DNA from 4 places in the Streptomyces sp. NPDC051976 genome. Region 4 is predicted to be linked to each of the others. Evidence: riboswitches for the same ligand, from Rfam matches in the RefSeq annotation. Region 4 holds a riboswitch; each other region holds the start of a gene.
What was found. A riboswitch is a leader RNA that binds a small molecule or an ion and turns the genes downstream of it on or off. The one in region 4 is predicted to bind cobalamin.
Positions count from the first base shown of each region.

Region 1: linked by a shared signal. The riboswitch ahead of AB0M29_RS32585 (ribonucleoside-diphosphate reductase subunit alpha) and the one ahead of metE (5-methyltetrahydropteroyltriglutamate--homocysteine S-methyltransferase) in region 4 are both predicted to bind cobalamin.
Region 2: linked by a shared signal. The riboswitch ahead of AB0M29_RS29370 (CbtB-domain containing protein) and the one ahead of metE (5-methyltetrahydropteroyltriglutamate--homocysteine S-methyltransferase) in region 4 are both predicted to bind cobalamin.
Region 3: linked by a shared signal. The riboswitch ahead of AB0M29_RS19730 (cobalamin biosynthesis protein) and the one ahead of metE (5-methyltetrahydropteroyltriglutamate--homocysteine S-methyltransferase) in region 4 are both predicted to bind cobalamin.

Region 1 is NZ_JBFAXL010000044.1:6,420-14,263, forward strand. Features, by position in the region: gene mctP (monocarboxylate uptake permease MctP) at 1-1,554, shown strand, start outside; gene AB0M29_RS32575 (helix-turn-helix domain-containing protein) at 1,738-2,718, opposite strand; gene AB0M29_RS32580 (hypothetical protein) at 2,808-2,975, shown strand; cobalamin riboswitch at 3,017-3,189, shown strand; gene AB0M29_RS32585 (ribonucleoside-diphosphate reductase subunit alpha) at 3,395-5,776, shown strand; gene AB0M29_RS32590 (ribonucleotide-diphosphate reductase subunit beta) at 5,776-6,801, shown strand; gene def (peptide deformylase) at 6,871-7,572, opposite strand; gene AB0M29_RS32600 (hypothetical protein) at 7,654-7,844, opposite strand, start outside.
Region 2 is NZ_JBFAXL010000036.1:14,218-22,061, reverse strand. Features, by position in the region: gene nhaA (Na+/H+ antiporter NhaA) at 1-943, shown strand, start outside; gene AB0M29_RS29395 (DUF6296 family protein) at 955-1,185, opposite strand; gene AB0M29_RS29390 (response regulator transcription factor) at 1,328-1,960, opposite strand; gene AB0M29_RS29385 (sensor histidine kinase) at 1,957-3,234, opposite strand; gene AB0M29_RS29380 (ABC transporter permease) at 3,242-4,003, opposite strand; gene AB0M29_RS29375 (ABC transporter ATP-binding protein) at 4,053-4,961, opposite strand; cobalamin riboswitch at 5,172-5,299, shown strand; gene AB0M29_RS29370 (CbtB-domain containing protein) at 5,402-5,551, shown strand; gene AB0M29_RS29365 (CbtA family protein) at 5,582-6,448, shown strand; gene AB0M29_RS29360 ((2Fe-2S)-binding protein) at 6,445-7,284, shown strand; gene AB0M29_RS29355 (putative protein N(5)-glutamine methyltransferase) at 7,305-7,844, opposite strand, start outside.
Region 3 is NZ_JBFAXL010000018.1:65,101-72,944, forward strand. Features, by position in the region: gene AB0M29_RS19710 (cobyrinate a,c-diamide synthase) at 1-688, opposite strand, end outside; gene cobO (cob(I)yrinic acid a,c-diamide adenosyltransferase) at 685-1,281, opposite strand; gene AB0M29_RS19720 (putative cobaltochelatase) at 1,281-3,326, opposite strand; gene AB0M29_RS19725 (cobyric acid synthase) at 3,382-4,878, opposite strand; gene AB0M29_RS19730 (cobalamin biosynthesis protein) at 4,896-5,894, opposite strand; cobalamin riboswitch at 6,047-6,176, opposite strand; gene AB0M29_RS19735 (hypothetical protein) at 6,346-6,576, opposite strand; gene AB0M29_RS19740 (inorganic phosphate transporter) at 6,611-7,837, opposite strand.
Region 4 is NZ_JBFAXL010000010.1:174,417-182,260, reverse strand. Features, by position in the region: gene AB0M29_RS14070 (hypothetical protein) at 1-172, shown strand, start outside; gene AB0M29_RS14065 (DUF397 domain-containing protein) at 436-636, opposite strand; gene AB0M29_RS14060 (ROK family protein) at 821-1,780, opposite strand; cobalamin riboswitch at 1,997-2,213, shown strand; gene metE (5-methyltetrahydropteroyltriglutamate--homocysteine S-methyltransferase) at 2,375-4,693, shown strand; gene AB0M29_RS14050 (SpoIIE family protein phosphatase) at 4,951-7,125, shown strand; gene AB0M29_RS14045 (type III polyketide synthase) at 7,207-7,844, opposite strand, start outside.

The DNA.
Region 1 (7,844 bases), on a different contig from region 4:
GACGAATGGGGCCTGGGCGGGCGGAGTTTCGGCACCTGGGTGACATGGTTCCTGCTCGGCGGCGACCTGTACACCGCGTACACCTTCGTGGCCGTCCCGGCGGCGATCTACGGCGCGGGTGCGGCGGGCTTCTTCGCCGTCCCGTACACGATCATCACCTACCCGCTGGTCTTCCTCTTCCTGCCGCGGCTGTGGTCGGTCTCGCACAAGCACGGCTACGTGACGTCCTCGGACTTCATCCGCGGCCGGTTCGGCTCCAAGAGCCTGTCGGTGGCGGTCGCGGTCACCGGCATCCTGGCGACGATGCCGTACATCGCGCTCCAACTCGTCGGCATCCAGGCCGTGCTGGACGTGATGGGCATCGGCGGCAGCGACTCGTCGAACTGGTTCGTCAAGGACCTGCCGCTGCTGATCGCCTTCGGTGTGCTGGCGGCGTACACGTACTCCTCGGGGCTGCGCGCGCCCGCGCTGATCGCCTTCGTCAAGGACGCGCTGATCTACATCGTCATCGCGGTGGCGATCATCTACATCCCGTACAAGCTCGGCGGGTTCGACGACATCTTCAGCAAGGCGTCGGCCGCGTACTCGGTGAAGAACCCGGCGACCGGGAAACCCCGCGGTTCGCTGGTGACCGGGCCGCAGGCGCAGTGGGCGTACGCCACGCTGGCGATGGGCTCGGCGATGGCGCTGTTCCTGTACCCGCACTCGGTCACCGCGGTGCTCTCCAGCAAGAGCCGCAACGTGATCCGCCGCAACACCACCATCCTGCCGCTGTACTCGCTGATGCTGGGCCTGCTGGCGATGCTCGGCTTCATGGCGCTGGCCGCGGGCGTCGGCAAGGGCATCAAGGGCTACAACGCGCAGCTCGCGATCCCGCAGCTCTTCGAGAACATGTTCCCCTCGTGGTTCGCCGGGGTGGCCTTCGCCGCGATCGGCATCGGGGCGCTGGTCCCGGCCGCGATCATGTCGATCGCGGCGGCGAACCTGTTCACCCGCAACATCTACAAGGACCTGCTCAAGCCGGACGCCACGCCCGAGCAGCAGACCCGGGTGTCCAAGGCGGTCTCGCTGCTGGTGAAGGTCGGCGCGCTGGTCTTCGTCCTCACCATGGACAAGACGGTGGCCATCAACTTCCAGCTGCTGGGCGGCATCTGGATCCTGCAGACCGTCCCCGCCATAGTGGGCGGCCTGTTCACCCGCTGGTTCCACCGCTGGGCGCTGCTCGCCGGCTGGGCCGCGGGCATGGGCTACGGCACCTGGAAGGCGTACGACCAGCACAGCCCGACGCAGGCGCACTTCGGCGGCAGCTCGGACATGATTCCGTGGATCGGCGAGAAGGGGTACATCGGTCTGACCGCGTTCGTCCTGAACATCGGCGCCGCGGTGGTCCTCACCCTGGTCCTGCGCGCCCTCAAGGCGCCCGAGGGCGCCGATGAGACCTCGCGGGGCGACTATCTCGTCGACGCCGCCCCGGAGGCGGGGCGCCCCGTCGGCGCGGGCGAGCCGGGCGAGCCCGAAATCCCCCCGGGCCTGCCGGAGCCCGCGGGCGCGTAGGTACGTGCCCCGTAGGGGCGCGGGGAACTGCGCGACCAGCCGTCGCGCTCCTGCACGTCACCACCGGCCCCAGAGGGGCAGATCGGTTGTCTTCGGACCACCGGCCGGTGGGGGCTTGTCGCGCAGTTCCCCGCGCCCCTGAAAAGCAGGCCCTCCGCAAGCGCAGCGCGCTTCCCCGCGCCCCTATCGGGGCACGACCTCCGCAAGCGCGGCCGGGCCGCGGAAGGCGCGGCGGTAGGCGTGGGGGGTGGTGCCGGTCCACCGGAGGAAGTGGTGGCGCAGGGTCGCGGCGGCGCCGAACCCGGCCCGTACCGCGATGGAATCGATCGTGGCGTCGGTACCCTCCAGCAGCTCCCTCGCCAAGAGGACCCGCTGGCCCAGCAGCCAGCGATACGGCGTCGTGCCCGTCTCCTGCTGGAAGCGGCGGGCGAAGGTGCGCGGCGACATGTGGGCCCGCGCCGCCAGCTCCTCCACCGTCACCTCGCGGTCCAGATGGCGCTCCATCCAGGAGAGCACCCCGGTGACCGTGTCGCTCTGGGCGCGCGGCAGCGGCCGGTCCACGTACTGCGCCTGGCCGCCCTCGCGATGCGGCGGCACCACCATCCGGCGGGCGATGCCGTTGGCCACGGCGCTGCCCTGCTCCTTGCGGACCAGGTGCAGGCAGGCGTCGATCCCGGCCGCGGTGCCCGCCGAGGTGATCACCCCGGCGTCGTCCACGTACAGCACGTCCGGCTCCACGGTGATCTGCGGATAGCGGCGGGCCAGCGTTTCGGTGTGGCGCCAGTGCGCCGCGCAGCGGCGGTCGTCGAGCAGCCCTGCGGCGGCCAGCACGAAGACCCCCGAGCAGACGCTGAGCACCCACGCGCCGCGCTCGACGGCGCGGTTGAGCGCCCGCAGCACCTCGGGCGGGAAGTCCCGCTCGACATAGGAGTCCCCGGCGGGCACCGCGATCAGGTCGGCCTCGTCCAGCCGGTCGAGGTCGTACGGCGCGGACAGGTCGAACCCGGCGTGGGTGCGCAGGAGCGGCCCCTCGGCGGAGACCACCGCGAAGTCGTAGGAGGGCAGCCCCTCGTCGCTGCGGTCGAGGCCGAACACCTCGCAGACCACGCCCAGTTCGAACGGATGCACCCCTTCGAGGAGGACGGCGGCGACGTTCTTCAGCATGGATCCGAGGATGCCACTTGGCAGGATGTTGCGGTAGTGCGGCAGCGCTGCCACTGTTCGCGAGTAAGCAGCGAGAGCACGATTGACCCATGACCGCACTCCTCGACATCGCCGCCCTTTCCGTCCTCCTCCTCGTCCTCACCTTCGTCCCCGCGCTGGGCCTGCGCGCCGAGGCCCGGATCACCGCGCAGCTCCGCGCCGCGGACGCCGCCCGCGCCGCCGAGAGCCGCCGGCCGCAGTACGACCGGGCCGCCTGAACCGCCCTGCGACAGACGGCTGTTTATTCCCGAAAGTCGCAAGCGACACAACATGTGGTGGTGCCTGGATAGGGCACCACTACATGTATGCTCGACCTCGCTGTCGAGCAGGGGAAGCCGGTGTGAATCCGGCGCTGCCCCGCAACGGTGAGCGGTGCGTGCCACGCGTGCGCCCCGCACAGTCCGAGGACCTGCCGACCGCGCGCCCGGCCACCGGGCGCAGTTGTGTCCGGGCCTCGCGGATTGGGCCGGCGGACGCGGTGCGGCATGCCCCTGCCCGATGTGTGCGGGCGTGTGCCCGGCTGCCCGCCTGCCTGCCCTCGCGCGTGGCCGCCGCCGCGCATGAGGGAGACCGCACCACCGTGACCATCGCGCCCGCAGACCCCGCCGCAGCCGACCTCCGGCTCGCTTCCCCCCGCGTGTCCCCGGCCGCGGCTCCCCCTCCCGGCGAGCCCGACGACGGACCCGGCGCCGACCTGCTGCGCACGCTGATCCGGCTCACGGCCGACCTCCCGGACACCGACCCCGGCCGGGTGGCCGCGGCCGCGCTGCGCGGCCGCAACGCCGCCTCCGACGCCGCGGAACTGCGCGGACTCGCCACCGAGGCCGCCGCCGGGCTGATCTCCGAGGACCCCGCGTACTCCCGGCTGGCCGCGCGCCTGCTGACCCGGGCGATCGCCGACGAGGCCGCCGGGCAGGGCGCGGTGTCCTTCTCCGCGTCGGTCGCCGTCGGCCACCGCGAGGGCCTGATCGCCGACCGTACGGCGGAGTTCGTCGCCCTGCACCAGGCGCGGCTCGACGCGCTGGTCGGCCAGGCACTGGACGACGGCGCCGACGACCGCTTCGGCTACTTCGGGCTGCGCACCCTGCACAGCCGCTATCTGCTGCGGCACCCGATCACCCGTCAGGTCGTGGAGACCCCGCAGCACTTCATGCTGCGCGTCGCCTGCGGTCTGGCCGAGGACGACAGCGTCCGGGCCGCCGACGAGGTGGCCGCGCTCTACCGGCTGATGAGCGCGCTGGACTACCTGCCCAGCTCCCCCACCCTGTTCAACTCCGGTACCCGGCACCCGCAGATGTCCTCCTGCTACCTGCTGGACTCCCCGCTGGACGAGCTGGACTCGATCTACGACCGCTACCACCAGGTCGCCAGGCTCTCCAAGCACGCGGGCGGCATCGGCCTGTCCTACTCGCGCATCCGCTCCCGCGGCTCGCTGATCCGCGGCACCAACGGCCACTCCAACGGCATCGTGCCGTTCCTCAAGACGCTCGACGCCTCGGTCGCCGCGGTCAACCAGGGCGGGCGGCGCAAGGGCGCCGCCGCCGTCTACCTGGAGACCTGGCACTCCGACATCGAGGAGTTCCTGGAGCTGCGCGACAACACCGGTGAGGACGCCCGGCGTACCCACAACCTCAACCTCGCGCACTGGATCCCCGACGAGTTCATGCGCCGCGTCGAGGCCGACGCCGACTGGTCGCTCTTCTCCCCCGCCGACGTCCCCGAGCTGGTCGACCTGTGGGGCGACGACTTCGACGCCGCGTACCGGGCGGCCGAGGCCGCGGGACTGGCCCAGCGGACCCTCCCGGCGCGCGAGCTGTACGGCCGCATGATGCGCACCCTGGCGCAGACCGGCAACGGCTGGATGACCTTCAAGGACGCCTCGAACCGTACGGCCAACCAGACCGCGCTGCCCGGCCGTACCGTCCACTCGTCCAACCTGTGCACCGAGATCCTGGAGGTCACCGACGACTCCGAGACCGCCGTGTGCAACCTGGGCTCGGTCAACCTCGGCGCCTTCGTGCTGCCCGGCGGCGGCGAGGGCCGGGAGATGGACTGGGAGCGGCTGGACGCGACCGTCCGCACCGCCGTGACCTTCCTCGACCGCGTCGTGGACATCAACTTCTACCCGACCGAGCAGGCCGGCCGCTCCAACTCCCGCTGGCGCCCGGTGGGTCTGGGGGTGATGGGCCTGCAGGACGTCTTCTTCCAGTTGCGGCTGCCCTTCGACTCCGCCGAGGCGAAGGCGCTCTCCACCCGGATCGCCGAGCGGATCATGCTCGCCGCCTACGAGGCGTCCTGCGACCTCGCCGAGCGCAACGGCCCGCTGCCGGCCTGGGACCAGACCCGTACCGCCGCGGGCGTACTGCACCCGGACCACTTCGCCACGCAGCCGCACTGGCCGCAGCGCTGGGCGGCGCTGCGCGCCCGGGTGGCCGCCACCGGTATGCGCAACTCGCTGCTGCTGGCCATCGCGCCGACCGCCACCATCGCGTCCATCGCCGGTGTCTACGAGTGCATCGAGCCGCAGGTCTCCAACCTCTTCAAGCGCGAGACGCTGTCGGGCGAGTTCCTCCAGGTCAACTCCTACCTGGTCGCCGACCTCAAGCGGCTCGGCGTCTGGGACGCCCAGTCCCGCGAGGCGCTGCGCGACGCCAACGGCTCGGTCAGCGGCTTCAGCTGGATCCCGGCCGAGGTGCGCGACCTGTACCGCACCGCGTGGGAGATCCCGCAGCGCGCGCTGATCGACATGGCCGCGGCCCGTACCCCGTTCCTGGACCAGAGCCAGTCGCTCAACCTGTTCCTGGAGACGCCGACCATCGGCAAGCTCAGCTCGATGTACGCGTACGCCTGGAAGCAGGGCCTGAAGACCACGTACTACCTGCGGTCGCGCCCGGCGACGCGGATCGCCCGCGCGGCGCGGGCGGCGACGGCCACCCCCGTCCCCGTACCGGTCGCCGTCGACCCCGACGCGATCGCCTGCTCCCTTGAGAACCCCGAGTCCTGCGAGGCCTGCCAGTAATGACCACGACCACCCCCGCGGCGGAGAAGAACCTGCTCGACCCGGGCTTCGAGCTGACCCTGCGCCCGATGCGCTACCCCGACTTCTACGAGCGCTACCGCGACGCCATCAAGAACACCTGGACCGTGGAGGAGGTCGACCTCCACTCCGACGTGGCCGACCTCGCCAAGCTCACCCCCGGCGAGCAGCACATGATCGGCCGCCTCGTCGCCTTCTTCGCGACCGGCGACTCGATCGTCTCCAACAACCTGGTGCTCACCCTCTACAAGCACATCAACTCGCCCGAGGCCCGGCTCTACCTGTCCCGGCAGCTCTTCGAGGAGGCCGTGCACGTCCAGTTCTATCTGACGCTGCTCGACACCTACCTGCCCGATCCGGCCGACCGCGCCGCCGCGTTCGACGCCGTCGAGGAGATCCCGTCCATCCGGGAGAAGGCCCGGTTCTGCTTCCGCTGGATGGACTCGGTGGAGAAGATCGAGCGGCTGGAGACCAAGGCCGACCGCCGCCGCTTCCTGCTCAACCTGATCTGCTTCGCGGCCTGCATCGAGGGCCTGTTCTTCTACGGCGCCTTCGCGTACGTCTACTGGTTCCGCTCCCGCGGGCTGCTGCACGGGCTCGCGACCGGCACCAACTGGGTCTTCCGCGACGAGACGATGCACATGAGCTTCGCCTTCGACGTCGTCGACACCGTACGCAAGGAGGAGCCGGACCTCTTCGACGACGCACTGCGCACGCAGGTCACCGACATGCTCCGCGAGGCCGTCGACGCCGAGCTGCAGTTCGGCCGCGACCTCTGCGGCGACGGCCTGCCCGGCATGAACACCGAGTCCATGCGCGCCTACCTCGAGTGCGTGGCCGACCAGCGACTCACCCGCCTCGGCTTCCCCCCGCTCTACGGCTCGGAGAACCCCTTCTCCTTCATGGAGCTCCAGGGCGTCCAGGAACTCACCAACTTCTTCGAACGCCGCCCCTCCGCCTACCAGGTCGCGGTAGAGGGCTCGGTCGCCCTGGACGAGGACTTCTGATCCCTGCCCGCTGACCGCGCCGGTGCGCCCCGGGATGTCCCGGGGCGCACCGCCGCGTTCGGCGGGGGCTCAGTCGTTGGGGACCGTCTCGAACTTCGGGGTGGCCTCGGACATCTGCCGCATGACGTCCTTGCGGTCGCGCTTGGAGAGGCGGTCGATGTAGAGGCGGCCGTAGAGGTGGTCGGTCTCGTGCTGGAGGCAGCGGGCGAAGTAGCCCGTGCCGTGCACGGTGATGGGGTTGCCCTGCGGGTCCTGGCCGCGGACGACGGCGTAGTCGGGGCGGGCCAGCTCCATGTAGGCGCCGGGCACGGACAGGCAGCCCTCGTTGGAGTCGTCGAGGATACGGCGGTCGGCGGGCAGCTCGTCGAGGACCGGGTTGCAGATGGCGCCGACGTGGCGGGCGTTGTCGTCGTCGGGGCAGTCGTATACGAAGACCTTCAGCGGGACGCCGATCTGGTTGGCGGCCAGGCCCACGCCCTCGGCGGCGCGCTGGCTGGCGAACATGTCGTCGATCAGGGCGGCCAGCTCGTCGTCGAAGGCGGTGACGTCCTCGCACTCGCGGTGCAGCACCGGATTGCCGACGACCGTGATCGGGCGGGCGGTGCCGCGCTCGCGGTGCGCCTTCTCCCGCGCCTCGGCGTCGGTCACGTCGTCGAAGAACTCCTCCGAGGGCGCCGCGTGACCGTGTCCGTGGTCATGATCGTGGTCATGGCCGTGGTCGTGCGCGTGGTGGTGGTGACCATGGCCGTGCTCGGTGTTCTGCTGGGACATCTCCGCCGTACGCCTTCCGGAAACCTGTAAGTGAACCGTCCCAGGGTACGGGGCCTTACCGGAAGGCGGGGCGGGGTCCTTTCAGGTGACCTCTTCGAGGTCGCGCCAGTCGCGGGTGTCGGGGCTGTCGGCGACCCAGCTGTCGAGCAGACCGCGCACCAGGGCGGCGGGCGCCGCTATCCCGCACTCGCGCTCCGGTGACCAGTGCGCGCCGCCGTCGCTGTGGTGGCTCAAGTGGCTGAGGTGCCCGGGGTGGCCGGGCTCGCCCTGGT
Region 2 (7,844 bases), on a different contig from region 4:
CGGGATCAAGATCAACGGCTCGCTGCTCGCCGACGCCTTCACCTCGCCGATCACCCTGGGCATCCTGCTGGGCTACGGGCTCGGCAAGCCGCTCGGCATCGTCGGGACGTCCGCGCTGGCCACCCGGCTCAGCAAGGGCCGGATGCGGCCGCCGGTGGGCTGGGCCGCGGTGCTCGGCGGCGGCTCGATCGCGGGCATCGGCTTCACGGTGTCGCTGCTGATCGCCACCCTCGCCTTCGACGGCCGGGAACTCGACGAGGCGAAGATCGGCGTGCTCAGCGCGGTGGTCTTCGCCATGCTCAGCACCACCGCGGTGGCGCTGGTGACCGCCCGGCTGCCGCGGGCCCGCCGGGCGCGGGCGCTGCTGGGCACCGCGCAGTCCGTGGTGGACCTGGCCGACCCCGTGGACCCCGAGCGCGACCATGTACGCGGCCCGCTGGACGCGCCGGTCACGGTCGTGGAGTACGGCGACTTCGAGTGCCCCTACTGCGGCCAGGCCGAGAGCGTGGTGCGCGAACTGCTCGCCGACTTCGGCGACGTGGCCTACGTCTGGCGGCATCTGCCGCTGACCGATGTGCACCCGCACGCCCAACTCGCGGCGGAGGCCGCCGAGGCGGCCGCGGAGCAGGGCGAGTTCTGGGCGATGCGGGATCTGCTGATCACCCGGCAGGACGCCCTCAAGGCGCGCGACCTGCTGGCCCACGCCAAGGAGATCGGGCTCGACGTGGACGCCTTCCACGAGGCGCTGCGCAAGCGGCGCGGCGCCCACCGGGTCGAGCTGGACGTGGAGTCGGCCGACCTCAGCGGCGTCTCGGGCACGCCCACGTTCTTCGTCAACGGCCGCCGCCACCACGGGGCCTACGACATCGCGAGCCTGTCGGCGGCGGTGGTGGCCGCACGGGACCGCGCGCTCCTGATGGGGGGCGAGGAGGCCGACTTCTGAGGAGCCGGTCGTCAGCGGTGGGCGGTGCGGACCGCCCGGGGCACGCCGGGGGCCTGGTGGCCGCCGCTGGCGACCATCCGGACCTCGCCGTCCGCGCTGATCTCGGCGCGGACGATCCCGGTCTCGTCCTCGTAGATCGGGTAGCCGCCCGCGCCGGCGCTCGACGTGCGGTGGACGCGCACCACGTCGTCCTCCACCGCGGGCGCCTGAAAGACCAGCTCGTACGCTTCCGGGTACTCCATGGGGCCTCCCGATCGGGGCCGTGGCGGCGTCCGGGGCCGCGCTCCGCCCACGCGCGTTCGCATATCCGTTCCCATCATCCCCCGCCCCGCCGCCGCGCGCCTCTCAGGCGGCCCGGCGACCGTGCGGCGGATCCCGGGCGCCCTAGCTGAGCAGCCCGCTCCTGTACGCCGCGGCCACCGCCGCCGCGCGGTCCCGGACGCCGAGCTTGGCGTACAGGTGCAGCAGATGCGTCTTGACGGTGGCCTCGCTGATGAACAGCGTCTTCGCGGCCTCCTTGTTGGTGGAACCGGCCGCGACCAGGCGCAGGACCTCCAGTTCCCGGTCGGTGAGGACGTCGGGGACGGCGGGCGCGGGCGCCCTGACGTGGCCCAGCAGCTTCTGCGCCACCGAGGGGGCGAGCACGGCCTGCCCGAGGTGGGCGGCGCGCACCGCGCGGACCAGCTCGTCGCGCGGCGCGTCCTTGAGGAGGTAGCCGGTGGCACCCGCCTCGATCGCGGGCAGCACATCGGCGTCGCTGTCGTACGTGGTCAGGACCAGCACCCGGACCCCGGGGGCGCGCTCGCGCAGCAGGCCGATCGCCTCGACGCCGCCCATCCGCGGCATCCGCAGGTCCATCAGCGCCACGTCCACCGCCAGCGCCGCGGCCCGGTCGACGGCCTCGGCGCCGTCCGCGGCCTCGCCGACGACCTCGAAGTCCGGGTCGCCGTCGAAGACACCGCGCAGCCCGTCCCGGACGATCGGGTGGTCATCGACGATCAGCAGGCGAATGGTCACACGTCATTGTCCACCGCCACCGGAACCCCCACGTGCCACCCCGCGGGCACCCGCGCGCTGATCGCCGTACCGTCGCCGGGGCTGCTCTCGATCTCCAGCGCGCCGCCGACCTGCCGCAGCCGCTGCCGCATCGCGGTCAGCCCGTAGCTGTCGCCGCCCGCCGCCCGGCCGTCGGCGGCCGGCCGCGCGTCGAAGCCGCTGCCGTCGTCGAGCACGTCCAGGACCACCACTTCATGGGTGTACGACAGGGTCAGCCCGGCCCGGGAGGCGGCGGCGTGCTTGGCGATGTTGGCCAGTCCCTCCTGGGCGGTGCGGAACAGCACCACCTCGACCGCGGGCGGCAGCGGCACGGGGGCGCCGGTGACCTCGACACGGACGGTCACCCCTGACGTCCGCGACCAGCGCCCGGCCAGCTCCTCGATCGCCTCGGGCAGATGCGCGGCCTCGTCCAACGGGCCGGGCCGCAGCGCCTGCACCGAGCGGCGCGCCTCGGCCAGGCTCTCCCTGGCCAGCGTGCGGGCCAGCTCCCGGTGCCTGGCGCGGCGCTCGGGGTCGGCGTCGAACCGCTCGGCCGCTTCGAGCTGGGTGACGATGCCGGTCAGGCCCTGCGCGAGGGTGTCGTGGATCTCGCCCGCCATCCGCTGCCGCTCGTCCAGGATCCCGGCCTCGCGGGCCTGGGTGACGAGCTGGGCGTGCAGTCCGGCGTTCTCGTCCATCGTCTCGCGCAACCGCCGGTTGGCCTCGGCGAGTGCGGACAGGTCCCTGGCGCGCTGCCTGCTGCGGATGTCCTCCTCGATGCCCTGGTAGGTGATGACCCCGGCGACGACCATGTTCACCAGCACCAGCCCGGCGTAGACCACGAGCGTGCCGCCGTGCAGATTGGCGAACCCGCCGACCTGGGTGGTGGCCATCGCGGCCGCGTTGAGCGCGATGGCCGGGACCCACAGGCCGCGCGGCAGGACCGCCACCTTGAGGTAGCCGGTGAAGCCGAAGAAGCCGAACAGCGGGCTGACGTAGACCGTGGCGGCGATCAGGACGAGCAGGCCCGCGAAGAAGACGATCGCCCGGGCGCGCTTCCCCTCGGGCGTCGGGTACGGCACCCCGGCGAAGCGCAGCCACAGCGCGGCCGCCGCGGACAGGCCGACGGCCGCCCCCAGGGTGCCCGCCGTGTGCGGCCCGAGGGCCACGACGAGCACGAGGGAGACGGCGAGGCCCATGTAGGGCAGGTTCTCCAGGAGCCGCTCACGGCGCTCCTGCGCGACATCCTCGTTCACCGGTCCATCATTCCCAACGGAACACGCGGGCGGCGACCAGGCTGCCGATCACGGTGTACGCCGCCAGCACGGCCAGGTGCTGCCATAGCGATCCGGTGCCCGCCCAGGCCGCCATCACCGCGCCGAAGGGGACGAACTCGCCGATGCGCTGCAGCACGTGCGGCATCTGGGCCACGGGGAAGTACAGGCCGCTGAAGAAGAAGTTGAGCACCATCAGCGGCACCCCCAGGCCGCTGGCCTCGCCCGCGGTCCTGGCGAGGGCGGCGACGATCAGGCCGAGGGCGAAGACGGCCGTGCTGCCGAGCAGGAAGGCGACGAAGACCGTGCCGAGGTTCGCCGGCGCCTGGACGTCGAAGGCCAGCGCGCCGATGGAGGTGATCAGCACGACCCCGACGGCGGCTACGGCGGCGACCACCGCGAGCAGCGCGGCGAGCATCCCGGCGGCGGGCACCGGGCTCACCGACAGCCTGCGCAGCACGCCCTTCTCGCGGAAGGAGGCCATCGTCGTCGGCAGTGCGGTGAAGGCCACGAACAGCGGGACCATCGCGGCGATGGTGGGGACGTAGACGTCGATGACGCTCTTGCCGTCCAGGGTCTTCTGCGCGGTCTGGAACGCCGGGATGTTGCCGAAGATCACCACCATCGCCACCGGCAGGACCAGCCAGATCAGTGCGGCGGGCTCGCGCAGCAGCAGCTTCGCCTGGGTGACGGTCAGGGTGCGGAAGCCCTTCCTGGTCATCCTGAGGGTGGGCAGGGCCTGCACGCTCATGTCTGGTTCTCCTTCTGGTGGTTCGGGTGAGGGGCGGAAGGGGGCGGGTTCAGACCAGCTCGTCGCGGCCGGTCAGCGCGATGAAGGCGTCGTCGAGGCTGGCCTGTTCGACCCGCAGGTCGGCGGCGATGATGTGGCGGCGGGCCAGCAGCGAGGTGACGGCCTGCACCAGGTTCCCGGTGCCGCCGATCTCGATCTGCGGGCCGTGCCAGGTCACGGTGGTCACCTCGGGCAGTGCCCGCAGCAGCTCCTCGTCGAGCGGCGCCGACGGCCGGAACCGCATCCGCTGGGTCTGCCCGCCGCGCGAGGCCAGCCCGGCGGGGGTGTCGACGGCCACCACGCGCCCGGAGTCGATCAGCGCGAGCCGGTCGCACAGCCGCTCGGCCTCCTCCATGAAGTGGGTGACCAGCAGGACGGTGACGCCCGCGTCGCGGACCTGCTCCACCAGTTCCCAGGTGCTCCGGCGGGCGTGCGGGTCGAGCCCGGTGGTCAGTTCGTCGAGGATCACCACCTTCGGGCCGCCGACCATCGCCAGCGCGATGGCCAGCCGCTGCTTCTGGCCCCCGGAGAGGTTCTTGAACCGGGTGTCCGCCTTGTCCGCCAGCCCCAACCGCTCCATCAGCGGCGCCACCTCGACCGGCCGCTCGTAGAAGGACGCGTACAGCTCCAGCGCCTCGCGGACCTTCAACTTGTCCGGCAGGCCGCTCTCCTGGAGTTGTACGCCCAGCACCTGGCGCAGCGCGTCGCGGTCGGCGCGCGGGTCGAGGCCGAGGACGGAGACCCGGCCGCCGTCGGCGGGGCGCAGGCCCGACAGGCACTCGACGGTGGTGGTCTTGCCCGCCCCGTTGGGGCCGAGGACGCCGAAGATCTCGCCCTCCTCGACGCTGAACGACACGTCGTGGACCGCCACGTCGTTCCCGTACCGCTTGTGCAGGTGCTCGACCTCGATGACCGACATTCCCCGTGCCTCCTCGGGCGACCGTCCGGCGTTCTGCCGTTGACTCGACAATCCCGTGCGGGGCCCTTCCGGCGGATCGACCAGCGGGCGGCTCCTGGCGCCGATCCGGTGGATCCCGGTGGTCCACCGATCGGTTGATGCGCCGCGGCGGTCAAGCGGCGTATGTCACAGCCGGGGTGGGCACGATTGACGTGCCCATTCAGCCGCCCATACGCTTTGTCCCGTGATGGCGTGAGGAAGCTGGTGAGAATCCGGCACGGTCGCGCCACTGTGAATCCGGTGTCCATCGAGGAGACAACCGGTGAGTCAGATACTTCGCCGTCACGACGCCCCATTCGACCGAGGGACGCTGAATCCCTGAAGGAGGCTCACCCGTGAGCAGTGTGTCCGCACCCACCACGTCCGCCACGCCGATTGTCATGCCCATCTCGAAGGCGGTGATGTGGCTGGTCGGCACCGCGCTTCTGGCGTTCGCCGTCTACTACTTCATCGGTGTCGACCAGGGCGCCGTCTCCGTGTTCGGCAAGGACATGCACATCCACGAGTTCGTGCACGACGCCCGCCACTTCCTCGGCTTCCCCTGCCACTGACCGGCTGAGCGGACCGACGGAAAACTCGACATGGAAAAGAAACTCATCCTGCGCGGCGTCCTCGTCGGCGCGGTGGCCGGCCTGCTCGCGTTCCTGTTCGCCAGGATCTTCGCCGAGCCGCAGATCAACAAGGCGATCGACTACGAGAGTGGCCGGGACGCCGCGCAGGCGGCGCTCGACAAGGCCGCGGGGCTGCCCGCGGAGGCGGCGGGCCCCGATCTGTTCAGCCGGAGCATCCAGGCCAACGTCGGTATCGGCGTCGGCATGATCTTCTTCGGCATGGCGATGGGCGCGCTCTTCGCCGTGGCGTACTGCGTGTGCCTGGGCCGTACCGGCGGGCTGCGGGCGCGTCCCCTGGCGCTGCTGGTCGCGGGCGGCGGGTTCCTCGGCATCTACCTGGTGCCGTTCCTGAAGTACCCGGCCAATCCGCCCGCCATCGGCCACGAGGACACCATCAAGGCCCGCAGCGGCCTGTATCTGCTGATGGTGCTGTTCTCGCTGCTGTTCCTGGTCGGGGCGGTGTGGCTCGGCCAGCGCCTCAAGGAGCGGTACGGCAACTGGAACGCCAGTCTGCTGGCCGCCGGGGCGTTCGTGGTGGCGATCGGCGTGGTGATGCTCGTCCTGCCGTCGCTCGGCCATCTCGCGTACAACAAGGAGCACTTCGGCAACCACGCGACCGAGACGCCGCTGCCGCTGACCGACGGGAAGGGCAGGATCGTCTATCCGGGGTTCCCGGCCGACGTGCTGTTCTCCTTCCGCTTCTACTCGGTGGCCGCGCAGCTCCTGCTGTGGACGGTGATCGGGCTGGCCTTCGGGCCGCTGGCCGAGCGGGTGCTGAGCCCGCGGGCGGCGACGGCCTCCGCCCGCGCCACCCGGGTGGACCCGGTCGGCGCGTGAGCGAACCGACTCAAGCGGGGCCGGCGGCCGCCCAGCCGCCGGCCCCTGCGTCGTTCACGGACCCGGCCTCCGCCTCCACCGCGGAGCCGCTGATCGCCGAACTGGCCGCGCTCGGGCCGTTCTTCGCCGCCCTGACACACCCCGACGACGCGCCGCCGCGCGAGCCGTGGCGCTCGATGGGCGAACTCGCCCACGATCCCGCCGTCCTGGGCGAGCGGATCGCGGCCGTCCGCGGCTTTCTCGCGGCGGGCGGCGGGCAGCGGCCGGACGCCGTCGAGGAGCGGGTCGCCGCGTCCGTGGCCCATCTCGGCCTGGTGGCACGGCTGGTCTCCCCCGCACTCGCCGTCGCCGTGCTGGGCGGCGCCGCCCCGACCGGGGTGAGCCTGGCGCGGCTGCGCTGGCAGCCCACCCTCGGCGGACCCTGGCCGCTGTCGCTCCCGCACTCCGCCGTCACCGTCGGCGCCGACGCCGACGCCGACGCCGATCCTGAACGGCTCGCCGACGCGCTCGCCCGGCACGTACTCGACGGCCCGGTACGCGAGTTGGCCGACGCCGTCGCGCCGTGGCGGGTGTCCCCGCACATCCTGTGGGGCAACACCGCCTCGGCCCTGAACGGCGCCGCCACCATGCTCGCCGCCGCCCGCCCGGCGTCCGCCGCCCGGGTACGCGCCGTGACCGCGCTGCTGCTCGACCGGCCGCCGCTGGCCGGTACGAGCACGACGGCGGCCCCGCCCGGCCGCGCCTTCCGCCGCCGCAGCTGCTGTCTCATCTACCGCGCGGCACCCGACCGGGCGGGCGCGCTGTGCGGGGACTGCGCGCTCGACCGGCCGGAGTAAGGCACTCGCCTGTCGGCGAGTCATGGGCGGTCCACGCGTGATCCGCGGAAACGCGGCCCAGGGCGTGTCCGCGACGTGGCGTCGCCCGCCGGGAGGGCGGGGCGGGTGCCGATCACTACGGTCGCGTAGAGCTCCTCCGAGGTCGCCACCCGGGTGGTCAGGCCGCCCGCGGTGAAGATCTCCACGGCGGGCGGCGCCTGGCGCTCGCTGGTCTCGACGAGCAGCGAGCCGCCCGGGGCCAGCCAGGACGGCGCCCCGGCCACCACCCGGCGCATCACGTCGAGGCCGTCGGGGCCGCCGTCGAGGGCGAGGAGCGCCTCGTGGTCGCGGGCCTCGGCCGGCAGGAAGCCGACCGATTCGCTGGGCACGTAGGGCACGTTGGCGGCCAGCACGCCGATCCGGCCGCGCAGTGCGGCGGGCAGCGCCGCGTAGAGGTCGCCCTCGTGGACCAGACCGCCCCCCGCGCCCAGATTGCGCCGGGCGCAGACCACCGCCGCCGGGTCGAGGTCGGCGGCGTGCAGGGTGATGTCGTCGTGGGCCGCGGCCAGCGCGGCGCCTAT
Region 3 (7,844 bases), on a different contig from region 4:
TGCGGGCCAGGGCGAGGAGGGCCTCCAGGTCACAGGTCTCGCGCACGCGCCCGGCGAGCTCGCGCACCCAGGAGACCGCGTCGGCGCGCCGCTCGGCGACCGGCACGAGCCCGAGGTGCCGGGAGGGCACCTGGACGACGGGGGCGCGCCGCAGGACGCCGAGGACGGGCACACCGGACTCGTCGAGCGCGTCCCGCAGCAGCGCCTCGTGCCGGTCGGTGCCGACCTTGTTGAGGATGACGCCGCCGATCCGCACCTCGGGGTCCCAGGAGGCGAAGCCGTGGACGAGCGCGGCGACCGAGCGGGACTGCGACGAGGCGTCCACCACCAGCACCACCGGCGCCCGCAGCACCTTCGCGGCCTGCGCCGTGGACGCCAGCTCGCCCAGCCCGGAGGCGCCGTCGTACAGGCCCATCACGCCCTCGACGACGGCGAGTTCGCAGCCCGCGGCGCCGTGCGCGAAGAGCGGGACCAGCCGTTCGGTGCCGCACAGGTAGGCGTCGAGGTTGCGGCCGGGGCGCCCGGTCGCCAGCGTGTGGTAGCCGGGATCGATGTAGTCGGGGCCGACCTTGTGCGGCGAGACGGCGAGCCCGGCCTCGGTGAACGCCGCCATCAGGCCGGTGGCGACGGTGGTCTTGCCGCTGCCGGAGGCGGGCGCGGCGATGACCAGCCGGGGGACGGAGATCACCACTCGATCCCTCGCTGGCCCTTCTGGCCCGCGTCCATCGGGTGCTTGACCTTCGTCATCTCGGTGACCAGATCGGCGGCGTCCAGCAGCGCGGCGGGCGCGTTGCGGCCGGTGATGACAACGTGCTGGGCGCCGGGGCGGTCGCGTAGCACGGACACCACCTCGTCGGTGTCGACCCAGCCCCAGTGCATCGGGTACGCGAACTCATCCAGCACGTAGAACCGGTACCGCTCCGCTGCCAGGTCCCGCTTGACCTGCTCCCAGCCCTCGCGGGCCGCCTCCTCGCTGGAGGAGATGTCGCGCTGCACCCAGGACCAGCCCTCGCCCATCTTGTGCCAGGTGACGGTGCCGCCCTCGCCGGAGTCGCCGAGCACCCGCAGCGCCCGCTCCTCGCCGACCTTCCACTTCGCCGACTTGACGAACTGGAACACCCCGACCGGCCACCCCTGGTTCCAGGCCCGCAGCGCCATCCCGAAGGCCGCGGTCGACTTCCCCTTGCCGGTACCGGTGTGCACCATCGTCAGCGGACGGTTCCGGCGCTGCCGGGTCGTCAGTCCGTCGTCCGGTACGGAACTCGGCTGTCCCTGTGGCATTACGCGGCCCTCCGTACGTCCTTGACCAGCGCGGACACGGCGTCCGCGCGCAACTCCCGCAAGCTCACCGCGACGCCGCCCAACTCCTGGGCGAGCGCGGTCGCCAGACCCAGCCGCACCGGGCCCGACTCGCAGTCCACGACCACCGACGCGGTGCCCTCGGCGGCCAGCAGCCGGGCCGCGCGGGCGCCCAGCAGCACCGGTTCCGGGCCGCCGGTCGCCCGGCCGTCGGTGACCACGACCAGCAGCGGGCGGCGCGAGGCGTCCCGCAGCCGCTCGATCCGCAGCACCTCGCGGGCCTTGAGCAGCCCGGCGGCCAGCGGCGTACGGCCACCGGTCGGCAGCCGCTCCAGCCGGGCGGCGCCCGCCTCCACCGACGACGTCGGGGGCAGGGCCAGTTCGGCGCCGGAGCCGCGGAAAGTGACCAGGCCGACCTTGTCGCGGCGCTGGTAGGCGTCGAGCAGCAGCGACAGCACCGCGCCCTTGACCGCGCTCATGCGCTGCCGCGCGGCCATCGAACCGGAGGCGTCGACGACGAACAGCACGAGATTGCCCTCGCGGCCCTCGCGGACGGCCTGCCGCAGATCGTCGCGGCGCACCACGAGGCCGGGCCCCGACCGGCCGCGGGCGTGCTGGTGCGGGGCCGCCGCCTGGACGGTGGCGGCCAGATGCAGCTTGGTGAGCTGGCCCTGGGGCCGCCGCGCCCCGGTGGTGCGGCCGTGCGCGGTACGGGCCCGGGAGCGCCGTCCGGCCGCGCCCTCGCCCAGCCCCGGCACGTCGAAGTGCCGTGCCTTGAAGGGTTCCGCGGCGCCGACCGCCGCCTGCTCGCCGCCGCCGGCGAGGGCGGGCCGGGGCTCGGGCACCTCCGGTTCGGACTCACGCGGCTCGGGCACACCGGGCTCGCGCTCGCCGCTGTCGGGCGCCCGGCTCTCCTCGGGGCCGTCGGCGGGCGGCCGGTCGCCACCGGGGCCACCGCCGTCGTCCGGCCCGTCGCCGTCAGGACCGCCGTCCGGGTCCGGGTCGTCCTCGTCCTCGCCGCGGGACCGCTCCAGCGTCTCGTCGAGCTTGTCCTCGTCGAGGCCGGGCGCGTCGAAGGGGTTGCGGCGGCGCCGGTGCGGCAGCGCGAGCAGCGCGGCCTGCCGTACGTCCTCGGGAAGCACCTCCGTACGGCCCGCCCACGCGGCCAGCGCCGTCGCGGCGCGGGCCATCACGATGTCAGCCCGCATCCCGTCCACCTCGAACGCCGCGCAGGTCGCGGCGATCTGGCGCAGCGCGCTGTCGCCGAGCCGCACCGTCGGCAGCAACTCCCGTGCCGTGGTGATCTGTTCGCGTACCGCCTGCTCCTCGGCGGCCCAACGCGCCGCGAAACCGGCCGGGTCGGCGTCGTACGCGAGCCGCCGCCTGACCACCTCCACCCGCTCGTCGGTCTCGCGGGAGGCGGTGACCTCCACCGTCAGACCGAACCGGTCGAGCAACTGCGGCCGCAGCTCGCCCTCTTCGGGGTTCATCGTGCCGACCAGCAGGAAGCGGGCCGCGTGCCGGACCGAGACGCCCTCGCGCTCGACGTAGCTGGCGCCCATCGCGGCGGCGTCCAGCAGCAGGTCCACCAGGTGGTCGTGGAGCAGGTTGACCTCGTCGACGTAGAGCAGACCTCGGTGGGCCGCCGCCAGCAGGCCGGGCTCGAACGCCTTGACGCCCTCGGCCAGGGCGCGTTCGATGTCCAGCGCGCCGACGAGGCGGTCCTCCGAGGCGCCGACCGGCAGCTCCACCATCCGGGCCGCCCGCGATCCGGGGCGGACATCGGCGGCGTGCGGGCCGTCGGGGCACGCCGGGTCGGGCGCGGCGGGGTCGCAGGAGAACCGGCAGCCGGGCACGACGCCCACCTCCGGCAGCAGCGAGGACAGGGCGCGTACCGCCGTCGACTTGGCGGTGCCCTTCTCGCCGCGGACCAGGACGCCGCCGACCGCCGGGCTCACCGCGTTCAGCAGCAGCGCCAGCCGCAGGTCCTCCTGGCCCACCAGGGCGGTGAACGGGTACGGGGTCACGCTGCCTCCTCGTTGTCGCGGATACCGCTGATCACAGGGATCGCGGATGGGGTGGTCACGGGGCCCCCGGGGGGACGAACGGGAGTCCGGCGGGCGCGCCGTCCTCGATCAGCCGCAGCAGCGCCGCGGTGTCCGCGTGCTCCTCGATGAGATCGCCGAGCCGGTCGAGCTGCTCCTCGCGCAGCGCGCCGAACGCGGTGTCGGGCGCCGGGACGAACCGGCGGCCCGCCATGGCCGCGACCCGCCGCAGGAACGCCCGGCGGAAGCCGTCGCTCTCCAGCGAGCCGTGCCAGTGGGTGCCCCAGACCGCGCCCGACCTGCAGCCGTCGAGGAACTCCTCGTCGCCGCCGCCGACCTCGGCCACGCCGTGGTGGATCTCGTACCCCTCGACGCGTTCCCCGTACGCCTCGCCGACCGGCCGGGCCAGCGTCTTCTCGGCGGCGAACCGCACCCGTACCGGCAGCAGGCCGAGACCGGCGACGCTGCCCGCCTTCGACTCGACGTCGTCGTCGATCCGGGTCCCGAGCATCTGGAAGCCGCCGCAGACGCCCAGCACCGGGCGGCCCTCCGCGGCCCGCCGCACCACCGCGTCGGCCAGGCCGCGGGCGCGCAGCCACTCCAGCGCCCGCACGGTGCCCCGGGTGCCGGGCAGCACCACCAGATCGGCGTCCGCCAGCTCCTGCGGCCGGTCCACGAACCGCACCACGACACCGGGTTCGGCGGCGAGCGCGTCCACGTCGGTGAAGTTCGACATCAGCGGTACCGCGGCGACCGCGACCCGCAGCACGTCCTCGCCGTGCGGCGGCCGCACCACGGACTCCCGAACGGCGCCCCGCAAGGAGACGTTGAGCCCGTCCTCCTCGTCGATGCCCAGGCCGTGCGCGTACGGCAGCACGCCGAGGGTGGGGCGGCCGGTGAGCTTGTCCAGCATGTCCAGGCCGGGCTGGAGCAGGGAGACGTCGCCGCGGAACTTGTTGACGAGATAGCCCGCGACCAGCGCCTGGTCCTCGGGCGCGAGCAGGGCGGTGGTGCCGAAGAAGGAGGCGAAGACGCCGCCGCGGTCGATGTCGCCGACCACCACCACCGGCAGTCCGGCCCTACGGGCCAGGCCCATGTTGACGATGTCGGTACGCCGCAGGTTGATCTCCGCCGGGCTGCCCGCGCCCTCGCAGATCACCGCGTCGTACCGGCCGCGCAGCTCCTCCAGGCACCCGGCGACGGTCTCCAGCAGCGCGGGCCGCCGCTCGCCGTGGTAGCCGCGGGCGCTCATCTCGCCCACCGCCTTGCCCAGCAGCACCACCTGGCTGCTGCGGTCGCTGCCGGGCTTGAGCAGCACCGGGTTCATCAGCGCCGACGGCTCCACGCGGGCCGCCTGCGCCTGCATCGCCTGGGCCCGCCCGATCTCGGCGCCCTCGCGGGTGACGAACGAGTTCAGCGACATGTTCTGCGCCTTGAACGGCGCCACGCGCACGCCCTGCCGGACCAGCCAGCGGCAGATGCCCGCGGTCACCACGCTCTTCCCGGCGTCCGACGTCGTCCCGGCGACAAGCAACCCCCCACCTCTCGGGCTCACTTCGGTCCCCCCTTCGGTTGATGCCCGCCGGACACGGCGGAACCACCCCGCCGGGCACGGCGGATCGCGGCGGCGGTCAGACGGGCGGTGGCGGCGGTGGCCAGGGCCAGGGCGCTGACGCGGCGGGAGAGCCGGACGGCGCGGGCGATGTCGGCGGCGGTGGGCGGCGGCAGGTCCGCGCCCAGGACCGGGCGGTGCTCGGTGCGGCCCGCGTAGGACAGCGTGCCGCCCAGCCGCAGCCGCAGCGCCCCGGCGAACGCGGCTTCCACCGGGCCCGCGTTGGGGCTGGGGTGCAGCGCCGCGTCCCGCCGCCACACGCGCAGCGCGCCGCGCGGATCGGGTCCGGCGAGCGCCGCGAGGCCGGCGGTGAGCCGGGCGCCCGGCCAGCCCGCGACGTCGTCGAGACGGGCGGCGGCCCACCCGAAGCGCAGGAAGCGCGGCGACCGGTGGCCGACCATCGCGTCCAGGGTGTTGACCGCGCGGAAGCCGACGAGGCCCGGCACTCCGCCCGCGGCGCCCCACACCAGGGCGCCGACGACGGCGTCCGAGGTGTTCTCGGCGACCGACTCGACGACGGCCCGCGCGATGCCCGCCGCGTCCAGCGCCTGCGGGTCGCGTCCGCACAGATGCGGCAGCCGCGCGCGGGCGGCCGCCAGATCGCCGGCCTCCAGCGCCGCCCCGATCAGCCGCGCCTCGCGGGCCAGCGACTCACCGCCCAGCACCGACCAGGTCGCGGCGGCGGTCAGCGCCACGGAGAGCGCGGCGCAGGAGCGTACGGCTCGCTGGGCGAGCGCGGCGCCGCCCACGGCACCCCCGGCGCACAGCGCCGTGAAGACCGCGCCACTGGCCCGGTCGTCGCGCCACAGCCGGCGTTCCAGCGCACCCGCCGCGCGCCCGAAGGCCGCGACCGGATGGCCGCGGCGCGGGTCGCCCGCGAGGAGGTCGCCGAGAAAGCCGAGCGTGGCGCCGTACGCGAAAACGCGGTCGGCACGCATCTGTTCAGGCCGCCGTCACATCCGCGGGGAACGCGGGGGAGGGCGTGGGCGTGTCGGGGTCCGTGGGGCGGACCGCTCGCGCGCTTCGCGTGCCGGGCATGGCAGAAGTCCTCACTCAGGGTCCGCGCCCTGGCTCGACGTACCGGCGGTGAGAGTCTCCTGGCTCCCGGATCTACGCACTCCCGGTCTTCCAGCCGGACTTCCGGCCGTGACGTACGGGTTGGGAGTGCACTCCCCGGTGACAGTGGCGGGACCGCGCCGGATTCGCACCGGACTTCCTCTCCTGCCGCCGCATGGCCTCCGCAGTCCACCACGTGCGCGCAGGCCCGTCAACTGACCCTTGACCTGGGCAGACTGAGTGTGTCCAGGTCCACACCACGACGGCGGCCGCCGACCGGAGTCGACGGCCGCCGAGGTGGCGTGGCGCGTGGCCCGCGGGTGCGGGCCGGGGTCAGGCGACGATCAGGTAGATGCCCCAGGAGACCGCCGCCGCGCAGGCCGCGAAGCAGAGGTAGCCGGCGGCGCGGGCGAGCACGGCGGCGCCGCCCCCGCCCTGTCCGCCGGCGGCGGGGGCGGTCTTGGACAGACCGACGATGCCGAGGGTGAAGAGGCCCACCAGGCCCACGGTCGCCACCAGGGTGACGCCGAGGACGGTGCCGAGGGCCTGCCAGTCGATGGTCATGTGCGTGTCCTTGTCCGGTCCGGGTGCCGGGGTGTCAGGCCGTGGCCGCGGCGCCGGGAACGGCGTCGTTGACGGGCGGGGTGGCGCCGGCGGGCGGCGGGATGACCGCGGCGATCGCGGCCGTGACCGCGCCCTGCGGCTCCGTGGCGAACCCGGTCTCGGGGTCGTTGACGTTGGCGTGGGTGACCGGCTTGCGGCGCGAGGCGGTGCGGATGGCGGCGCAGACCGCGAGGCCGAGTACGGCGACGGCGGTGATGCCCCAGGCGCCCTCGTCGGCCAGGAGCGCGGCGCCCGCCGCGACCAGACCGGCCGCGGGCAGCGTCAGGCCCCATGCGGCGACCATGCGGCCCGCGGTGCTCCACCGGACCACCGCTCCGCTGCGGCCCAGCCCCGCGCCCATCACGGAACCGGAGCAGACCTGCGTGGTGGACAGCGCGAAGCCGAGATGAGACGAGGCGAGGATGGTGGCCGCGGCGCCGGTCTGGGCGGCGAAGCCCTGCTGCGGCTGGATGTCGGTGATGCCCTTGCCCATGGTGCGGATGATCCGCCAGCCGCCCAGGTAGGTGCCGAGCGCGATCGCCGTACCGGCCGAGACGATGACCCACAGCGGCGGGTCGGAGTGCGGGGCGACGATGCCACCGGTGATCAGCGTGAGCGTGATCACACCCATGGTCTTCTGTGCGTCGTTGGTGCCGTGGGCGAGGGAGACCAGGCCGGCCGAGGCGATCTGCCCGGCGCGGTAACCCCTGGACGTGGCCTGCGGGTCGGCGTCGCGGCCGATCCGGTAGGTGAGCCGGGTGGCGAGCGTCGAGGCCAGGCCGGCCACGATCGGCGCGGCGACGGCGGGGATGAGCACCTTCATGACGACGGCCTGGCCGTGCACGCCGTGCGTGCCGACCGAGACCAGCGTGGCGCCGATCAGGCCGCCGAAGAGTGCGTGGGAGGAGCTGGAGGGCAGTCCCGCCAGCCATGTCAGCAGATTCCAGACGATCGCGCCGACCAGGCCCGCGAAGATCACTTCGGGTCTGATCCCGGCGGACTCGTCGATGATCCCGCCGGAGATGGTCTTGGCGACCTCCACCGAGAGGAAGGCGCCGACGAGGTTGAGTACGGCGGACATGGCCACCGCCGTCTTGGGCTTGAGCGCGCCGGTCGAAATGGTGGTGGCCATTGCGTTGGCGGTGTCGTGGAAACCGTTCGTGAAGTCGAACACGAGTGCGGTGGCGATCACGATTCCGATCAGGAGCGTGATGTGTTCCATGGACCCA
Region 4 (7,844 bases):
GCCGTTCCTCGGCCTGGTGGCCAGCACCGTCCTCGGCGGCTCGGGCGTCAGCGGTCTGGCGTTCTTCGGCGGCCGACGGCTCCTGACGGGCCGTCGGCAGTCGGCTACCTCGGAGAGCCCGCCCGACGATCGAACGGAGGAAGGGAACCGAGACCGCGCTGGTGCCCCGTGACCGAGACCGAGGCGCGCCACAGTCCCGCGACCACGGACACCAGCAGCGCGGTCACGATCCACACCAGGAGCTTGGCCGACGTACCGGAGACCAGGAGCGAGCACGCCGCCGCGACCATCGTGGCGGCGACTCCGGTGGACACCGTGAAGAGCAGGACCTCGCCGACCCCGCCGGATGGCCGCGGAGAAGGTGTCCCCGACCGCTGCGCGGTGATTTCCCTGGTGTCCATCAGACCTCGCCCCCTTGCCGCTGTGAAGAGATCGTCATGAGCCGTCGAACTCCCCTGAGACGACGGCATGGAGAAAGAACGTCCATGCGGAGCCGGTGAAGCTCAGCGTCGGACCTGAAGGGTTCTTGGAGTCACGGGCGAGCACCTGCTCATGTCCCAAGGCGACCTCCACACACTCACCTTCGTTGCCACAGGCTGTGCTCCTGCGCCATAAGGGTCGCCCCTCATGCCCCACAGTCCCCTCCACTCCCCCCACGCCTGCCCCGATTCGCTCGGATCAGTACTTTCCGAAGATAGCGGCCACCTTCGGCGACCGCAGGAAAGTACCGGAGAAGGCCGGATGAAACCCACCGGGGGCGAAAACCTGGCGGAAACCATCACCCCGGCACATGAAGGAGGCCGGCGTGTCCGTGCGGGCGTCAGCGGGCGAACACCGTGACCCGGCGGCGGCTCGTCCGCAGCCGTGCGGCGAGGTCCATGGCGGCCAGGCCGGCGCCGACGCACCCGGCGCGGTCGCCGAGCACGGCGGGGGCGAGCGGCGGGATCGCCTGGACGCCGGCCCGGGAGATCATCGCGTTCTCCAGCGGGAAGAGCAGCTGGCCGCCGGAGCGGGCCAGACCGCCGCCCAGCACGATCAGCGAGGGGTCGAGCACCGAGACGGTCGCGAGCAGCGCGTCGGCGAGCGCCTCGACCGCGTCGTCCCATACGGCGCCTGCCGCCATGTCGTCCGCGGCGGCGCGCCGGGCGACCTCGGCGGGCTCGGCGGACCGGCCTGTGGCGGCCAGGTAGCGGCGGGCGATGGCGGGCGCGGAGGCATACGCCTCGGCGCAGCCGTGGGCCCCGCACGCGCAACGCTCACCGTCGGGGCGCACGACGAGATGGCCTATCTCCCCCGCCCGGTGGGTGGCGCCCGTCCGCGCGTGGCCCTTGGTCATGACCGCCGCGCCGATCCCGGCCCCCACGGGGACGAAGAGGAAGTCGCCGCGGCCGCGGCCCGCACCGAGCCGCGCCTCCGCCGTGCCACCGGCGCGTACGTCGTGGCAGACCGCGGTCGGCAGCCCGGTGCGCTCCTCGATCAGCGCCTGGAACGCCACGTCACGCCAGCCGATGGTCGCCGAGTAGATCCCGACCCCGGCCTCCTCGTCCACGATCCCGGGCACGGCGAGCCCCACCGCGGCCGCCGGCGCGCCCTCCCGCTCGGCCCGGGCCTGGAGTTCGGCCACGAGCTCGACGATGCTCGCGATCACCCGCTCGGGGCCCGCCGCCTGCCCGGTCGGCCGCCGTATCCATCCGCCGACATGCGCCGAAGCGTCCTCCAGGAGCCCCGCCTTGATGTCCGCGCCGCCCACGTCGACGGCGATCACCCGTGCGTCCCTCACCCGGCTCCTCCGATCAGGCTGGTCAGACCTTCGACCGCCACGACAGCAGAGAATCAGCACGTCATGCTCGAAGGTGAGTGTTTAGTACCAGATTCAGTCATGAACGCGCAATGAGTCCGGCGGACCCGAGCAGCCGGCGGGAGGGCGAAGGCCCGAAACCGGGCGTGATCCGTTTCGGATGGCGAACTGTGCTGCCGAGGAGGGCGCCCGCCCCCTAACGTGGCGTGTGCAACTGGTTCGCCCCTGCCCGCCAGGCAGGTGCGTCGCAAGAGGGAACCCGGTGGGAATCCGGGACTGCCCCGCAGCGGTGAGTGGGAACAACCGCCGTCATACGCACTGGATCCGCGGGATCCGGGAAGCGACGGCCAGTAGGTGTCTGCCCCGGCAGGCGTGCCCGCGAGTCCGAAGACCTGCCCGTTGCCCGTACGCGACCGATCGCGTGCGGTGTCCCGGTGACCTCGTGGGCGGGTCGGCGTGCACACCAGGCGGACGTACGCGCGGAAGGCGCGTCACGCGTCCGCCGGTCGCGCAGTCCCTTCGCGTCCGCGTCCCGTCGCCGGGATGTTCAGGAATCATCTCGCGAAGGAGATTTCCGTGACAGCGAAGTCCGCAGCCGCGGCAGCACGGGCGACCGTGTACGGCTACCCCCGCCAGGGCCCCCACCGTGAACTGAAGACGGCCGTCGAGGGGTACTGGAAGGGCCGTGTCACCGCCGACGCCCTCCACCGCACCGCCGCCGACCTGCGCCGGGCGAACTGGCGGCAGTTGGCCGAGGCGGGCGTCCACGAGGTGCCCACCGGTGACTTCTCGTACTACGACCACGTCCTGGACACCAGCGTGATGGTCGGCGCCGTCCCCGCCCGGCACCGCGCCGCGGTCGAAACCGACGCGCTCGACGGCTACTTCGCCATGGCCCGTGGCACCCAGGACGTGGCGCCGCTGGAGATGACGAAGTGGTTCGACACCAACTACCACTATCTGGTGCCCGAGTTGGGACCGGACACCGTCTTCACCGCCGACTCCGCCAAGCAGGTGGGCGAGTTGCGGGAGGCTCTCGCGCTCGGCCACACCGCGCGGCCCGTCCTGCTCGGGCCGGTCAGCTATCTGCTGCTGGCCAAGCCCGCGCCGGGGGTGCCCTCGGACTTCGCCCCGGTCACGCTGCTCGACCGGCTGCTGCCGGTGTACGCGTCGGTCCTCGGCGACCTGCGCGCGGCCGGCGCCGAGTGGGTGCAGCTCGACGAGCCCGCGCTCGTCCAGGACCGCACCCCGGCCGAGCTGAACGCCGCCGCCCGCGCCTACCGCGACCTCGGCAGCCTCACCGACCGGCCGAAGCTGCTGGTCGCGTCGTACTTCGACCGGCTCGGCGAGGCGCTGCCGGTGCTGGCCAAGGCCCCGGTCGACGGTCTCGCCCTGGACTTCACCGGGCCCGCCGCCGCCAACCTCGACGACCTCGCCGCCGTCGGCGGCCTGCCCGGCAAGCGGCTGGTGGCGGGCGTCGTCAACGGCCGCAACGTCTGGGTCAACGACCTTGAGAAGTCGCTGTCCACCCTCGGCACCCTCCTCGGCCTCGCCGGGCGGGTCGACGTGGCGGCCTCCTGCTCGCTGCTGCACGTGCCGCTCGACGCGGCGGCCGAGCGCGACATCGACGGGCAGATCCTGCGCTGGCTGGCCTTCGCCCGGCAGAAGGCGGCCGAGGTCGTCACCCTGGCCCGCGGTCTGGCGGAGGGCACGGGCGCCATCGCGGGCGAACTCGCCGCCAACCGCGCCGGGTTGGCCTCCCGCGCGCACTCCACCCTCACCCGCGACCCCGCGGTGCGGGCCCGTACCGCCGCGATCACCGAGGCGGACGGCCGCCGCTCCCAGCCGTACGCCGAGCGGGCCGCGGCCCAGCGCGCGCACCTCGGTCTGCCGCTGCTGCCGACCACCACCATCGGCTCCTTCCCGCAGACCGACGAGCTGCGCGCCGCGCGCGCCGACCTGCGGGCGGCCCGGATCGACACGGCCGGGTACGAGGAGCGCATCAGGGCCGAGATCCAGGAGGTGATCGCCTTCCAGGAGAAGACGGGCATCGACGTCCTGGTGCACGGCGAGCCCGAACGCAACGACATGGTGCAGTACTTCGCCGAGCAGCTCACCGGCTACCTCGCCACCCGGCACGGCTGGGTCCAGTCGTACGGCACCCGCTATGTACGGCCGCCGGTCCTGGCCGGTGACATCTCGCGGCCCGCGCCGATGACGGTGCGCTGGACGTCCTACGCCCAGTCCCTCACCCAGCGGCCCGTCAAGGGCATGCTCACCGGCCCGGTCACCATGCTGGCCTGGTCCTTCGTCCGCGACGACCAGCCGCTCGGCGAGACCGCACGGCAGGTCGCGCTCGCCCTGCGCGACGAGGTGGCCGATCTGGAGGCGGCCGGCGCGTCGGTCGTCCAGGTCGACGAGCCCGCGCTGCGCGAGACGCTGCCGCTGCGCGCCGCCGACCGGCCCGCGTATCTGGACTGGGCCACCGCGTCCTTCCGCCTCACCACCGGCGGCGTGCGCCCGGACACCCAGATCCACACCCACATGTGCTACGCGGAGTTCGGCGACATCGTGGGCGCCATCGACGACCTGGACGCCGACGTCATCAGCCTGGAGGCGGCCCGCTCCCACATGCAGGTGGCCCGCGAGCTCGCCGCCCACGGTTACCCGCGCGAGGCGGGACCGGGCGTGTACGACATCCACTCGCCCCGGGTGCCGGGCGCCGACGAGGCGGCCGAGCTGCTCCGCACCGGACTGCGGGCCATCCCCGCGGACCGCCTGTGGGTCAATCCGGACTGCGGCCTGAAGACCCGCGGCTGGCCCGAGACCCGGGCCTCCCTGGAGAACCTGGTCACGGCCGCCCGCACGGTACGCGGCGAGCTGACCGCGTCCTGACCGACCGGAGCGGGCGCGGGCCGGGGCAGGCCCCCCGGCCCGCGCCCGTCCCCGTGCCCGTACCGGCGCCGCGTCCGCGCCCGTACCCACGCCTGCCGCGGGCCCGTCACCGCGTGTCACCGGCGCTCGTACAGGCGAAGCGGGCACGAGTGTTATTCAATGGGGGTGCGGTAGGGATCTCGGGGCTTCATCGCACGGAAAACTCGGATACGCCTCCGGTCAGATGCCGGGGTTGGCGAGCGAGCTGGGAGCGCCGCATGGACTCCACACCCTCCCCCTCGTCGTCGTCGCCGTTCGACCAGGTCAGCCGCGCCTTGGGGGACTACCTCCCGCGAGGTGGGGCGACGGCGGCGGTCAGTGCTGCCGCCACACCGAGCGACCCCCCGGTGCCCGCACCCGGGCAGGGCGAGCGGTCCACCGGCAGCCAGGAGCAGATACTCGGCGCCGTCAACCTGGACCAGGACCTGAGGATCACCCGCTCCAACCTGGAGGCGCCCGCCTTCGAGGGGCTCAGGGGCTCAGCGGGCAGGCCGTTCGCCGAGCTGCTGCCCGCGGGGGACGTGCCGACGGTCATCCGGCGGTTGCGGCAGGTCGTCGAGACGGGCGAGGCACATGTCGCCCGGGTGCAGCGGCTGCGCCGGGAGGACGGCACGGAGCTGGTGGTCTCCATGAGCATCCTGCCCGCCGCGGCGCCGGACGAGGCCCTGACCGTCTCGCTGATCGCCATGGCCAAGCGGCTGCACCTGTACGCCTCCGAGACCGCGATCGGCACCTCGCTGGACATCGGCGAGACCGCCCAGTCGCTGGCGCAGTCCCTGCTGGCCTGGGGGGACGTGGCCGCGGTCGACCTCGACTACGCGGTGTGGACGGGCGAGGCGGTCACCGAGCAGGCGCAGGAGCGTATCCGGCTGCGGCGGGCGGCCCTGGTGCCGGACCGGGTGTGGCCCGACGGCTATCTGACCCCCGGCGACAGCCTGCCCGTCGAGGCGAGCCGGCTGCTGTCCGACGCGGTCAGGCGCGGCGACGTGGCCCAGGCGATCGTGATCCCGCACCGGGAGGCCATCGCGCGGGCGCTCGGCGATCCGCGGCTGGTGCGCGCCCTGGTGCCCGGTGACCGTCCGGTGAGCGTGGCGTGCATCCCGCTGGTCCTGGAGGGCTCGGACATCACGCCGCCGATCGTGCTGGGCGTGGCGGAGATCTGGCGGCGGCCGGACCGCCCGTTCCAGGACAGCGAGCTGCTGGACCTGCAGGAACTGGTGGCCAGGACCGCCCACCACGTCGACCTTGCCCGTCAGCACCAGCGCGAGCACGCCCAGGTGCTGGCGCTGCAGCGGCGGCTGCTGCCGCGCACCGGCAGCGGCACCATCGAGGTGGCCAGCGTGTACCAGCCCACCACACCCGACAGCGCGGGCGTCGGCGGTGACTGGGTGAACAGCTTTCCGCTGCCGGGCGGCCGAACCGCGCTGATGGTCGGCGACGTCGTCGGGCACGGGCTGGGGGCCGCGGCGGCGATGGGCCAGCTCAGCATGGAGGCGCGGGCGCTGCTCTCGGCGGGGCTGGCGCCGGACGAGGTGCTGGAGCACCTGGACGAGACGGTCACGCTGCTGGACGACGCGGACGCGGGCCTGGCGGCGGGCTACAGCGCCCTGGGATCGACCTGCTGCATCGCGGTCTACGATCCGGTCAGCCACCAGGTGGTGACGTCCAGCGCGGGGCACCTCCCGCCGATCCTGGTGCTGCCCGACGGGTCCGCGAGAGTGCTCACCGTGAACCCGCACCCCGGTCTGGGCACCGAGTTCGCGTTGCGGGAGCCGTTCGACGTGCACACCTTCGCCGCTCCCCCGGGATCGATGCTCGCCCTCTACACCGACGGCCTGGTGGAGACCCCGGTGGTGCCGATCGACGAGGGCATCGCCCGGCTGGCGGAGGTGGTGAGCCGGGTGCATCCCTGGGACGACCTGCAGCAGGCCGCCCGGCGCCTGGTCGTGGAGATGACCCCGCGCAACGGGCTGCGCGACGACGTGACGCTGCTGCTGGCCCGGATGGCGGGCCGTCGCAAGCGGGACACCGCGGCCTGGCGGTTGCCGGCCCGCGACGACGCGGCCGCCAAGGCGCGCGCGCTGGCCTCCACGCTCCTGCGGCAGTGGGACACCAAGGAGGACACCAGGGACAGCGCGCTGCTGCTGATCAGCGAACTGGTCACCAACGCGGTCCGCTTCGCCACCGGGCCCGTCACCGTACGGCTGATCAACGCCGGTCACGGTCTGCTGTGCGAGGTCGGCGACACCGGCAACGGCCGGCCGCGGCTGGGCCGGGTGGGACCGCTGGACGACCGTGGGCGCGGTCTGCACGTCGTCCACCGGCTGACCACCCGGTGGGGTGTGCGGTGGACGGACACCGGCAAGGTCGTCTGGGCGGAGATCGCCAGGTAGGCGCTGTCAGGTGACGCGTGTCACGCACCCACCTGTACTACCGGGGGTAACGCGAGGTCACCGGGCCAAGGGCGGCAGGTTTTAGAGCCACTCGCCCTCGACGGCGGTGGCGGTGAGCCCGGGGGCCGCCGCGTACAGCACCGTACGGCTGCCGCTCTCCTGGCCCGCGTCGTGGGCGCGCCGCAGGATGTCGAACACGGCCGCACCGCCGCGGTTGCCGCTGGTGTAGCTGTCCCGGCTGTACTCCAGTACGTCCGTCGGCCAGCCCTCGGGCATGGTCTGCTCCATATACTCCAGCACCCGGGTGCCGCCGGGGTGCGCGAGCAGCAGGTCGGGGTGCCAGGGGTCGGCGTCGCCCTCGTGGCGGCTGCGCAGCCACTCCCACATCGCGATGACGGTCTCCTGCACGGCGCGCGGCCCGCGGCGGTCCATCACGAAGTGCGTGCCGGTCTCGCGGGTGTCCAGTTTGTGCAGGTCACGGGTGCCGGGCAGGGTGTGGTGCCAGGACGCGTCCAGCCGCAGCACGGACTCGGGGCGGGGGCGCCCGGTGACCACCGCGGCGACCGCGGTGTCGGCGAACAGCAGCCGGACGATCAGCGACTCCAGCGTGTCGTCGGCGGGCTGGTAGGTGGTGCTCAGCGCCTCGGCGATCACGACCAGGACCACCCGGTCGGGGTCGGCGGCCACCAGGTCGGCGGCCAGCGCGAGGGAGCGCGTCC